3 regions of the Peribacillus sp. NPDC096622 genome follow, and region 1 is predicted to be linked to each of the others. Evidence: riboswitches for the same ligand, from Rfam matches in the RefSeq annotation. Region 1 holds a riboswitch; each other region holds the start of a gene.

The links. Region 1 has a riboswitch for preQ1 ahead of ACIQYG_RS12955 (QueT transporter family protein). Riboswitches for the same ligand answer to the same signal wherever they lie in the genome.
Region 2: it holds a riboswitch for preQ1, as region 1 does, so the genes downstream of both, queC (7-cyano-7-deazaguanine synthase QueC) here and ACIQYG_RS12955 (QueT transporter family protein) in region 1, are expected to answer to the same signal.
Region 3: it holds a riboswitch for preQ1, as region 1 does, so the genes downstream of both, ACIQYG_RS03070 (VUT family protein) here and ACIQYG_RS12955 (QueT transporter family protein) in region 1, are expected to answer to the same signal.

What each region holds. Positions count from the first base shown of each region.
Region 1 covers NZ_JBIWES010000006.1:51,634-55,906, reverse strand. Annotated here, with positions in the region: gene adhP (alcohol dehydrogenase AdhP) at 1-335, opposite strand, end outside; gene ACIQYG_RS12970 (DUF3892 domain-containing protein) at 611-907, shown strand; gene ACIQYG_RS12965 (hypothetical protein) at 993-1,871, opposite strand; gene ACIQYG_RS12960 (YbaK/EbsC family protein) at 1,918-2,439, opposite strand; PreQ1 riboswitch class I at 2,609-2,653, shown strand; gene ACIQYG_RS12955 (QueT transporter family protein) at 2,660-3,145, shown strand; gene ACIQYG_RS12950 (TVP38/TMEM64 family protein) at 3,268-3,924, shown strand; gene ACIQYG_RS12945 (PAS domain S-box protein) at 4,040-4,273, shown strand, end outside.
Region 2 covers NZ_JBIWES010000001.1:645,128-649,400, reverse strand. Annotated here, with positions in the region: gene ACIQYG_RS03120 (methyl-accepting chemotaxis protein) at 1-1,370, opposite strand, end outside; PreQ1 riboswitch class I at 1,556-1,598, shown strand; gene queC (7-cyano-7-deazaguanine synthase QueC) at 1,654-2,319, shown strand; gene queD (6-carboxytetrahydropterin synthase QueD) at 2,319-2,789, shown strand; gene queE (7-carboxy-7-deazaguanine synthase QueE) at 2,782-3,510, shown strand; gene ACIQYG_RS03100 (DUF4260 domain-containing protein) at 3,556-3,903, opposite strand; gene ACIQYG_RS03095 (TetR/AcrR family transcriptional regulator) at 3,954-4,273, opposite strand, start outside.
Region 3 covers NZ_JBIWES010000001.1:640,008-644,280, forward strand. Annotated here, with positions in the region: gene ACIQYG_RS03055 (alpha/beta hydrolase) at 1-37, opposite strand, end outside; gene ACIQYG_RS03060 (PadR family transcriptional regulator) at 348-668, shown strand; gene ACIQYG_RS03065 (hypothetical protein) at 1,012-1,161, opposite strand; gene ACIQYG_RS03070 (VUT family protein) at 1,183-1,725, opposite strand; PreQ1 riboswitch class I at 1,776-1,818, opposite strand; gene ACIQYG_RS03075 (SRPBCC family protein) at 2,058-2,534, shown strand; gene ACIQYG_RS03080 (SRPBCC family protein) at 2,577-3,017, shown strand; gene ACIQYG_RS03085 (HD domain-containing protein) at 3,167-4,138, opposite strand; gene ACIQYG_RS03090 (hypothetical protein) at 4,186-4,273, opposite strand, start outside.

The DNA.
Region 1 (4,273 bases):
GCATTCAATTGATCCAAGCAAAGCGTTTCCCTGCCGGTCAGACAGTATTCACAATCGCCGCAGGCCGAATAAAGCCAAGGGATCCCAACACGGTCACCCACTTTCAAGGAAGTTACTCCTTCCGCCACCGTTTCTATAATGCCCACACCCTCATGTCCGGGGATAAGCGGAAGTTTCGGTTTTACCGGCCAATCACCATGTACCGCATGCAAATCGGTATGACACACGCCACAGGCTTTAATTTTCACTAATATCTCACCATATTCCAAGTCTGGGATCGGAACTTCTTTTATCTCAAGTTTTTGGTTAAATTCATTGACGACGGCCGCTTTCATTGTCTTGACCTGTTGTTTTGCATTTACAGTGCTTGCCCCTTGTTTTACATTCATGATTCATATTCCTCCCTTAATCTAGTGGATATTAATTCTTGCTACTCTTATACAAGATGCAAGTGCCATGCCACTGCAAAAAGGCCAAGACGACAGCATTCACTAATAAAAGTGCCGAAAAATCGGCCCATTTGGACGAATTAACGGCTCAAGTTGGACGAAATCCGGTTTGTATATTGCAGAAAAAATGGTTCACCCTATAAATAGGAGGTATCAAAAACATGGACCAATTTGAAGAAGCCTATGAATCATATAAACAGCAGGGAACACCGCAAGCAAACCAACTTGATTCAGCAGGAAAAGAAGAAATCATCGCCGTAAGGAAAAATGAAGAGGACAATATTATCGCCATCAAGACGAACTCCGGCCGCGAACTCGACTACCCGACAGCCCTTGCGGAAGCAAAGGCGGGCAACCTGGCCAACGTTGACGTCTTTCATAAATATGGACGTGACATATTGCGGAGTGAGCCCGATGGGATAAAGGAAAATAACCTGGATCAACTGCCGGAGTTTTGAGTTTTTCGGGGAAACTGCCTGATATGGGCAGTTTTTTTTCTGTCTGGATGCGCTAAAAAAAAGAACCAGCATGATTAGCCGGATCTTATTTTTCATAGTGATAGGATTCAGAGATTTCGAGCAGTCGGCCGCAGGACTCGACAACCTCGATGATTTCCATCCATGACATGTCCAGACCCAGTTCATTAGCATGGGAAATCTTATCCCGTAATTTCCGGATGGCATTCGCATCCTTCTTCCCTTTACTTTTCGAAGGGATTTGGAAGAAGTGCCTCAATTCTTTATCTTTATGTATAATATCGAATTTATCACTGATTTGCAGGCACTCTATTATATTGATATCCTCATTTTTATCAATTCTCCTTCTATATAATTCGGTTGCCTTTTCTAAACGGTCTTCACTGATCATTGGATACCAGCTGCCATCACCGAATCTATCCAGGATGATATCGCTCATCCTCATTTCCAATAAGGTAATATATCCGAATATCAGCATCCTGATCGGAGGCTTTTGAAGGTCGGCATGAGTAATCAACTTTTTAATTGAATTATTCTCTAATACGAACACCCTTGTTTTATTCTTGAAGATATGGAGAAGCTGGATCAAAGGGGTTGAATCCGAAACCATTTCCCTTGGTGAAAAGTTTCTTAAATATTCAGAAATGATCCCTTCACCTAGTTCTTCCCTCTCGATATACCCGATGATTTCCCCCTGATCTTGCACTGCCAATATATCAAAATTCTTTTTTTCCATTGCTTTCTGGATATCCAGCGCCAAATCGTTTTTATGGCAAAACTCAAGCTCCTGGGCAATGCTCTTAACCGTTATATTTTCTTCATAAAGAGTTTTAAGACTGAGATAGCTGCTATTGCTTTTTCTTTGGCTTCCATTTAACATCTTTAAACCTCCGCTCAGGAACACTTTCTTCACGATGCATGCGATCGCCACTAAAATAGAGTCCACACTAGTGGACTCCATTCCATTCAGTGAATCTTTATGGAACTATTCATCAGATGACATCAGCTGCATTGCCTACCGCCGTTTCCTCATTCGCCTTTTCTTCCCAACCCTTACAAACATCGACCCATTCCTTCGCACCTGAATATTCAAATAATTCAGCGAGTGTAAGTTCTATTGCAGAGTTCGTACTGCCGCATGCCGGGAACAATGACTCAAAGCGCTTCATCGATACATCAAGAAAAACAGCTAAATCGTTTGCCAGCCCAAACGGGCAAACTCCTCCGATTGCATGGCCGGTCTGTGCAAGCACTTCTTCAGGTGAAAGCATTCGTGCCTTGAAACCGAACGCCTGACGAAATTTCTTATTATCCACTTTCGCGTCCCCAGCGGCAACAACCAAAATTGCATGTTCACCTTCCCCTTTAAAGGAAAGAGTCTTGGCAATCCGCGCTGGGATTACACCGATGGTTTCCGCTGCCTCAATCACCGTAGCACTCGATGTTTCGAACTCCTTTACGTCGCCTTCCCGATTCCATTGCTTAAAATGGCTTTTGACACTCTCGATCGACAATTATATTCACTCCTTTAAAGTACATATTGAAATAATATCATCCTTCATTGCAATAAATCAAAATCCTATTGTGCGACTTCTTCCGCTTGGAAACTTATAATTTAAAACCATTCTTTACAAATTGACGAAACAAGCTTACATGGGATACTATTAATCATCGGGTAAACGCCTGCACGTGGTTCGTAACCATCCCACGATAAAAAACTAGGGAGAGAGTAAAATGAATGTTCGTACACTCGTGATAAACGGGTTATTGGCTGCCCTGTATGTGGCGGTCTCATTGGTGTTTAAACCAATAGCTTTTGAGATGTTCCAATTTCGTGTCCCGGAAATGTTGAATCATCTGATTGTATTCAATAAAAAGTATATCTACGGTATCGTTGGCGGGGTCTTCATTTCGAATCTGCTCTTTTCACCGATGGTGCCATATGATTTGATTTTTGGGGTGGGGCAATCCCTGCTCGCCTTATTGCTTGTCATCTTCGTTTCTCGTTTCATTAAAAGCATTCAAGGACGGATGATCGCCACGATTATCTTTTTCACGTTCACAATGTTTTTAATTGCAATTGAACTGAACCTTGCCTTTGGCTTGCCATTCTGGCTAAGCTGGATGACTACGGCTGTCGGTGAGTTCGTTGTCCTCCTGATTGGCGCGCCAATCATTTATGCAATGAACAAAAGAATTCAGTTTGAAAAGTGGCTTTAAAGGAATCTTCGCGTCGTTAACCCACTATAATGGAAAAGAGCTGTCTGCATGATGCGGCAGCTCTTTTTTTTCACCAATGAACTCGAAAATGATAAACTATTAGTATGAATGGTGGTGGCCCATTGAAAAAAGTCCTGACCATAATTGGTCTACTGATAATCGCAGTATTTATTTACTCTAATGCAGAGTTGTTCACTTTGGTTTGGAAAAGTGATTTGGATTCTGTTATTGGTATATTGAAGGAAAACCTTTGGCTTACATTTATTGTGACATTCGTATTGATGTTTGTACAAAATTCTTTTACAATCATACCCTTAATTTTGCTCCTGACCATCAATGTCACGATATTCGGATTCATATATGGCTATCTATGGAGTTGGTTTACAAGTGTTGTTGCCTCAGGATTCATTTTTTATGCAGCAAGAAACTGGTTTCAAGAGCTTCTCTTAAAGAGGATTGGAGAAAAATGGCAAAAAGTTGCTGTGGAGCATGGCTTCATGTACGTTTTTACAGGCAGGATTTTCCCGCTTATCCCAACAAGCTTAATTAACTTGGCAGCTGGAGTCAGCACCGTCACTTTCAAGGACTTTTTATTAGCGACGGCACTTGGCAACCTTATATACTTTTTCTTCCTATCGCTGATTCCCTATGGACTGCTATCTGTTGAAATGAACCAATATACGCTAGCTGCTCTCGCACTCCTCTTTTTACTATTCTTCATTATCTATAAGCGTGCAAAAAAGAAGAAGAAACTAACCTTATTCAGAAAAAACAGGTGACCACATTGGCCCCTGTTTTTTTATTTAGGATTCTGCATATATTTTTTACCGATAGTTTGTTAAAATGTGTATGTAATTTTACCTTTGAAATGTCTTAAAATCAGGGAGAATCTCCATGTCCAAACGCTCCATCTTAGCAATATATATCCTATCCGGGATTCTTACATTAGTCGTATTCGACTATTTTTTAATTACAAATATCCATAATAAAGAGGTCTTCATTCAACTCCAAAGGGCTGAAGGCATCGTTTTCCTTTTATCAATAGGCTTTATCTTATATCTTTATTTAGCTAAAAAGGAAGAATTCAAACGATTAAAAGAAGCGGAACAACGTCGGCGCACACTCATC
Region 2 (4,273 bases), on a different contig from region 1:
TCAACTTGTGTATAACCATCTTCCAGGGAGTGGACGACTGTTTTTGAACGCGTTTGAATGGCGGAGACAATATTGGTGATATCCCCGACGGAGTGTGTGACCTCTTCAGCGAGTTTCCGCACTTCATCGGCGACGACGGCAAAGCCCTTGCCATGTTCACCAGCACGAGCGGCTTCTATGGCTGCATTCAGCGCCAATAGATTGGTTTGATTGGATATATCCTTGATGACCTGCACAAGCTGCGAAATTTGCTGTGATTGAGAATCGAGCCCTTTCACTTGCTCTACGGCACTTTTGACAATCACATCAATACTTTGCATCTGTTGGACCGAACTGCGCATTAAAGCGGTGCCCTCCTTGGTCAAGGAAAGGATTTCGGTTGAACTTTTAGCTACATCCACTCCTTCTAGGTGGGCCAAATCGATCCTGCCGGTGAAATCATCCATCATGCGAACCATTTCAGCTGCCCGGTTGGCTTGTGACTCCGAACCTTCGGAAAGTTCATACATTGTAGTCGCTATTTGCTTGCTGCCCTGCCGCACTTCATTTGCTGATTGAGTCAGCTCCTCGCTTTGGTTGGAAACGGATTGCGAAACAACGAGCATTTTTTCAATCGTATCACGAAGGTTTTGCTGCATTTGGTTGGCGGAGACCGTTAATTCGCCCAGTTCATCATATGACTTTTGCTCCAGGGGCTCATGATTCAGTTCTCCGTCAGCCACCATTTTCATCCTGTCCCTGATTTTAAGGAGAGGGGTGGTAATGAGGTTAGCAGTAACAAGCGCCAGCACAAGGCCGATAAGGACAGCCGCAATGGACATGATGATACTTGTCGTCTTGACCGATTTCCCGCTTTCGATTACGGTTTCACCTGAAGCGACAATCAATTCCTCGCGTTTTGAAGCAAGCTCCTTGAAACCCTCCATTACTTCATTGCTGATTGGCGCCACTTCATTTTTGAGTATTTCTTTAGCGCGTTCTTCATTTCCTTTTTCATATTGCGTAAATACCCGCTCTACAATCATCGTCCTCCAATCCACGCTTTTCTCGATCAATCCCTTTGCTTTATCAGAATCGCTTAAGGCTAGGAGTTCCTCCTGGATGACCTGGCTTTCTTCAGTATATTGTAAGAACCTTTCTTTATAACTCTCGTCGCCATATAAAATATAGGCTCGGGCGAATGCGGTTCTTTGTGCTAGATTATATAGCAGCTTTTCGTCTTGGATAAGAAGCGGAAGTTCCCTTTCGATGATACCCTGGGAATAAACCAGTGACTTGTTGCTGCTATAAATGTTGAATGCTCCTAAGATGACACATAAGGATATGATGAGTGAAAATGCCACCAATACCTTTGCTTTAATGCTTTTCAAATTAATGGACCCCTTTATCGATATTTTATTCACTCTTTTTTATCGGATATTCAATGGTATTTTTAAGCAATGAAAAGTTAACCAAATTTTCCATCAGGTCTAATGTTCACTTTATATAAACATCTTGATTTCTAATCATTTTCAAGTTACTATTGACTTGGAAAAATATAATATTCCGCGTTAAGGCGGAAGAGGTTCTAGCTACCCTCTCAAAAAAACTAAGGAGAAACAGTGCTCTATTCTTAGGGTGCTGTTTTTTTCCGTAAAAAGGAGTTTTATAGAAATGAAGAAGAAAGAAAAGGCAGTGGTTGTGTTTAGCGGAGGTCAGGACAGTACGACGTGCCTGTTCTGGGCATTGGAGAGATTTGAGGAAGTGGAAGCGGTGACGTTCGATTATAATCAGCGGCATAGCTTGGAAATCGAATGCGCTCAAAACATTGCAAAGGAATTGGGCGTGAACCATCATATCCTTGACATGTCGCTGCTGAACCAACTGGCACCGAATGCATTGACGAGAAGTGATATCGCAGTGGCGGACGGAGAAGAAGGGGAGCTGCCGTCGACGTTCGTACCAGGGAGGAATTTGCTGTTCCTTTCGTTTGCCGGAGTGCTGGCGAGTCAGATTGGCGCTAAACATATTGTCACCGGTGTCTGTGAAACGGATTTCAGCGGATATCCAGACTGCCGCGATGTATTCATTAAATCGTTGAATGTGACCTTGAACTTGTCCATGGACCAGTCATTCGTGATTGATACGCCGCTAATGTGGCTTAATAAAGAGGAAACATGGGAGCTTGCTGACCAGCTTGGCGCGTTCGACTTTGTCCGCGAAAAGACCCTGACTTGCTATAACGGAATCATCTCCGATGGCTGTGGAGATTGTCCGGCTTGTAATCTGCGGAAAAAAGGACTGGATGACTATGAAAGCAGACGGAAGGTGCTTTCATGATGTACGGTTTTACGATAGTGGATAAACTCCAAAAAATAGATGAAGATATTCAGCGCAGCCAATTGAAGTATACAAACAAGAGGGTCCTCGTGAGTAAGGAATTCACCTTTGACGCGGCGCACCATCTGCATGACTATGAAGGGAAATGCAAGAACCTCCATGGCCACACGTATAAGGTCATTTTCGGATTGAGCGGGTATACAGATTCACGCGGGTTGATGATAGATTTTGGGGACATCAAGGATATATGGAAAAATGAAATCGAAATTCACCTGGATCACCGTTATTTGAATGAAACCCTGCCGCTCATGAATACAACAGCTGAAAATATGGTTGTCTGGATTTATGAAAAAATGGCCGAAGCCCTTTCATTAAAAGAATATGAGGGTGCTAGAGTCGAATTCGTTCGACTGTACGAAACGCCGACAAGCTATGCCGAAGCCAGACGGGAGTGGATGGAAAGTGAGTAAACTCCCGGTTATGGAAATCTTCGGTCCGACCATCCAAGGAGAGGGAATGGTCATTGGTCAAAAAACGATGTTCGTTCGGACGGCCGGCTGCGATTATTCGTGTTCCTGGTGTGATTCCGCATTTACTTGGGATGGCACCGGTAAGGAAGATACCGTCCAGATGACTGCCGAAGAAATATGGGATGAGCTGAAGCGAATTGGGGGTTCCGGTTTTTCCTTCGTGACGATATCGGGCGGAAACCCGGCTCTGCTGAAAAACCTAAACGGCTTGATAGCGATCTTACATGAAAATAAAATGAAAATAGGTGTCGAAACACAAGGGAGCCGATGGCAGGATTGGCTTCTTGATATTGATGAACTGACTATTTCACCTAAGCCGCCGAGCTCTGGAATGAACACGGACTTTACGGTGCTTGACCAAATCATCTCGAACCTTGGCGATCGAAATCCTGAATACCATGTCTCATTGAAGATTGTCGTCTTTAACGAGGAAGACTATCAATATGCCAAACATGTACATGGGCGTTACCCGGATATTCCTTTTTATCTGCAGGTCGGCAATGACGACAGCAGGACGGCGGATGATCGTCAACTGATCAGCGGCCTATTGAAGAAGTACGAAGAGTTAATTGATAAAGTGATAGCAGATGATGAATTGAATGATGTGAAAGTCCTGCCCCAGCTGCATACCTATGTATGGGGTAACAAGCGGGGCGTGTAAAGTAAAGGCAGTGTGATGTTTAAATCACACTGCCTTTTAAGTTTATTACAACCTTTGCATGTGTGTAGCTTTGAAGGATGATGTGTATTTAAGGCCATATCCAAATAAGCGGTCCATTCCTATATGCGCGGTCCATATTAAACCAATCATCATCATTGCATCCAACTTTAGAAAAATGGCTAACAAAATCATGAAGATGGACAGGAAATAAGTATGGAATAAGTTATAAACCTTTGCTCCAATCCGATCATTGATCAGATAGGCCAGCATGGAAACATCAGGAGATAAAATCAACAAAAGGAAAATCCACCAGCTGAATTCATATAACGAATAGATGTAAAGCACCGCTAAAAGTGCCATAAGTCCTTCAATATGAAGGAATTTCTTCACCATTTTAAAACCTCCAAAGTTTAATTGGCCATTGGTCAATAATATTTAAAAAATTATATGATATTCTTGGTGATATTTTTTACATGAAAATAAGCTAAACCTTTTACATCTTGATAAGATAGTTCAGAATTAATATAAAAAGTTATGAATCCGTGAAGAGAAAGAAAAATCGACCAAATGGATGCAGGATTCAGTTTGTTGTCAGTTAGGTCCGTCAGGGACTGGATTAGCTTTTCGTATGTTTTATTAGAATCGAATTGAAGTAACTGCTGAATTTCTTTTTCCTTCGATAAGAACATGATGGAATAATGATTCTGTTGGGTTAAACCGAACTCCAGGAAGCACAATAAAATCTTTTCCATTTTTACAGGAG
Region 3 (4,273 bases), on a different contig from region 1:
CTATAAATGTGAATGACTCAGGTGCTTTCACTTTCATCTATCTAGGACCTTCTTTCTTTGCTCTTGATGATAAATAGAATCTAAATGATTTTCGAAAAAAAATCAATTAATACCCCTTGAGTAGGGATTCTTCTATCCTATTCCGAATTTTCATTAAAACAATTAAATCATGTATATAGTATACTTACCACACTCTTCACAACTCATCCGTTCCGAAGCACATTTTACTATGATTAAATTAATTTAGCAATCGTCATTTAACCATTTTTTTAAAGAAAAGTAAAATGCACCTTGTGATACGATGTACAACGTATTACACTTTAAAAATGAAAAGGAGGAGATTTTATTTGGATAAAGAATTAATGAAGGGAAGCATTGACCTCCTTTTGCTCTCACTTCTTTCACAAAAAAACCTATACGGCTATGAAATCACGAAGATCTTGAAGCAAATGAGCATGGGCAAATATGAAATAGGCGAAGGCACCCTCTACCCCGCCCTTAAACGATTAGAAAGTAAAGAATTCATAAAAGGCCATTGGAAAGAGTCCGAATCAGGCCGCAGGAAATATTATCATGTCACCGAAAATGGCCAAACCGAACTTGAGCGGAAACGCGAATGCTTTTTCTTCCTGGAAAAGTTAGTTCGGAAAAGCGCAGAGCAATTCTAAACCAAATAAAAAAGCTTCCTGCACCCATTAATGGAACGGCGCAGGAAGCTTTTTTGCTGTTTTACTCGTAAAAGCGTGCTGCACACTTAATTTCGCACTGTTTAAACGTAAAATTCGTACTGCAATCATGATTTCGACACTGTTTACTCGTGAGTTTTACACTTTCACTCGTGAATTTGGGCTGTTTACTCGTGAGTTTTGCACTTTTACTCGTGAATTTGCACCGTTTACTCGTGAGTTTTGCACTTTTACTCGTGAATTCGTACGGCACTCATGAATTCGCGCTACACTCGTTAATTCGCAGGTTAACAAGTGAATTACTTCAATCAAGCAAAAAAAGGACCTAATTTGGTCCTTTTTTGTCTATTCCTTTATGCTTGCGATAATTGGCGCAGGAGAGCTTCATGCATTCCCCTTGAACATGCGGGCCATATTTTTCACGAAAGGCCTCGAGGCAATAGCATTTATCTTCTTCTTTTTTGGTTCCATCCATCGAGTGCATCCCTCCTGGCATTTAACTGGAGACTAAACGTTTCTCCAGTTCTACGTTGATTCTTCCCAACAATACGGCACCAATGGACTGAATGATAGTTTTAACGATGATTTGGCCGATGACCGCAGCGGGTACTGCTTCCCATGGCAATATATTGGCACCCAGAGGACTTAGGCCAACCACGACAAATATCACCGAATCGAAAAATCCTCCAACGATCCCGCTGTAAAACACCCTCCAACTCATAGGGAGCTTTAAACGGGTATAAATTTCCGTATCCGCTGTTTCTGCGACCACGAAGGATAATGCGGAAGCAAACACAATCAGTAACGTATCCCCTAATAAAAATGATACACATGCAGATAAAATAAGTGCAGTGACGATGCATATATAGGTCTTCGCGCGGCCGAATTTATTCTGGACCAGATCTCGGAAGATGAAGGTTCCCCCGATGAGCAGTGTACCCATCGGGATGATGAACATGCCAAAATGTAATGGCGCAAAAGCTGCTGTAACCACATTCGCCGTGATGATGGATACTAAATACAATAAAATTCTTAACATTTCTTAATTCTCCTTATACAGAAAAAACAGCACCCTAAGAAAGAGCCCTGTTCTCCTTAGTTTTTTTGAGAGGGTAGCTAGAACCTCTTCCGCCCGGGCGGATTATCATTTTCCTTATTCATCGTAGCTTGAAAGCGATTGGAAATCAAGAAGTTTCCATACCGTCGATTTTAGTATGTATGCGCGGATACCTATTGATTTAGCCATTTACTTCAATGGCCCTGTCCCCCCTTTTGCCGATTTCTGTCGCATAAAACTGCTTGACCGGCTGTATATGAAAGCCGAAAATCAAAGATAGAGTCATGTACCTTATTTGGCGAGGGGGAAAAAGAATGATGAAAAAAACTACATTTGTCTATCCTATTTATATCGCAACCACACCAGGGAAGCTTTGGGAAGCCTTGACGAGTGGTGAAGTCACGAAGAAATACCACTTCGGATTGCAAGTACAGTCTGACTGGCAGGAAGGGTCAGCCGTTAAATATTTGCTGGAAGATGGGCGGATTACTGATCATGGGAATGTACTTAAATGCGAGCCGCTGCACCTCCTCTCGTTTACATGGATCATGGCAGGAGACGAAACACCTCGCGAGCAGCCTACACGGGTCACTTTTGAATTACAGAAAATGGACGATTCAACTGTGAAGTTAACGCTTAGGCATGAGGAGCTTTTGGAGACAGATTTCGTAAACGATGACAATACCTTTGAAGGCTTGAATAATGGATGGCCAGCCATTCTAAGTAACTTGAAGAGCTTGTTTGAAACGGGACGGACCCTGCCGCCCATATCAGTAGACTGGGATAATTAAACGGAAACTATAAAAAACACATTGAAAGAGAGTTGAGTTAGTATGGATACCCAAATAATCACGAAATTCAAGATCGTCAAGCCAACGAGTGAAGTGTTTGAAGCCATTGTGAATCCTGAAAAAATCGGGAATTTCTGGTTCTCATCGAGTTCGGAAAGATGGGAACAAGGCCGGACGCCAACATTGAGATATAACGAATACGATGCTGAAGTGGTCATTCATGTATTGGAAGTAGAGGAAAATAGGAAAATCGTGTTTACGTGGGGCGGAAATGATCAAGAAACGGTCGTTACAATTACACTAAAAGAGTTGGATAAAACGAGTACAATCATTGAAGTAAACGAATCTGGATTGAGTGAAGACGACCCTGAAATAATTAACAAAATGATCGGACAAAAAGAAGGTTGGGTATATACATTAACCTGTTTAAAGGGTTATTTAGAAAATGGTGTTACTACTTTGAGAGCATCATTAGTTTTTTAATTATTAAAGGGTGCTGGTTCGGATTTTGTGTCCTTTTGATAAGGCACCCGTTAATCAATCGCCTTCTAGATGCCGATTGTCTATAAAAATCAACTAAATTTTTATACTGGAGGAGACTTAGATCTTTCGATGAATCTTTGACATGAAATTCAATCGGAAATCACTTTTAGATATATGCCCTTCGAAGCTTTTTTATAGGCTTCAATTCCCATTTTCTTGACTTTTTCAGATAAACTGGATGCTCTTACTGATTGGGTTCCTTGAATGACGGAAGGATCCATCAGGCGCATTTTATTTTTAAGATGTATATCGTATTCCATTTGATCTTCTTTCACCTTTACGTTACCATGGATCCGTTTTACCAGGTTTTGCACTTCATGGTCTTCAGTGGAGCTTAACAAGGACATGACTTCTTCATCTGTACCGAGTAGGTCATCAAGGCTGATCAGTTTTTTAGTTAAAGCCAATTTTAAGGTCTTTGCCAAGACATCATAGCCATATATATTTAGTGGATTCATGAAAAAATCAATAACTTCGCTGTAATACGTTTTCACAAACCATTCCGCCGATTCAATATTATCCAGATACATCCTTCCATTTATATTAATTACATGGTTTAGAAATTCATGAACGGATTCCAGTGTGATATGTCCATATTGATACATATCCCTGAGAGTATAATCTACCCGATCAGCACATAACTCAGGTGCTGGCTGTTCAAGCAATTCCCATTTTGATTGAAAAATGACGTTACAATCATATCCATATTCCTTCAGTATAAATGGGATTTCGGATTCCATAATGACTTGATCATATATCTTTTCATGATAATCTTCATCCTTACAATCCAGAACGAAATCAATAACATGTGAAAATGCAGTGTGGGATATGTCATGCAGCAAGCCAGCGATTTGTTCCTCTAATGAACCCCCAAGCGCTTTTATTAAAAGCATCACACCAATTGAATGGTCAAATCGTGTGACATCCCACTTCTCATTAACTAAATAACTTGCCCCGCCTTGATGTATCCCCTTCAACCTTTGGACAGGTTTGCTTACTATCAGCTCTTCAAGAACTCCCTCTACAATGTGTTTCCCATAGATACTATCCAAAACTATCAATAACTGCCGGCTCCCCCCATTAGTTTACTCATTACAGGTAGGTAATTTCACTGATTTTCTTTTGTAAAAATTATTTCCCCCTTTTCATTTTCCTCATATTGCTTTTTTGCCAATTTTTTTATTTCCTCTTCATCA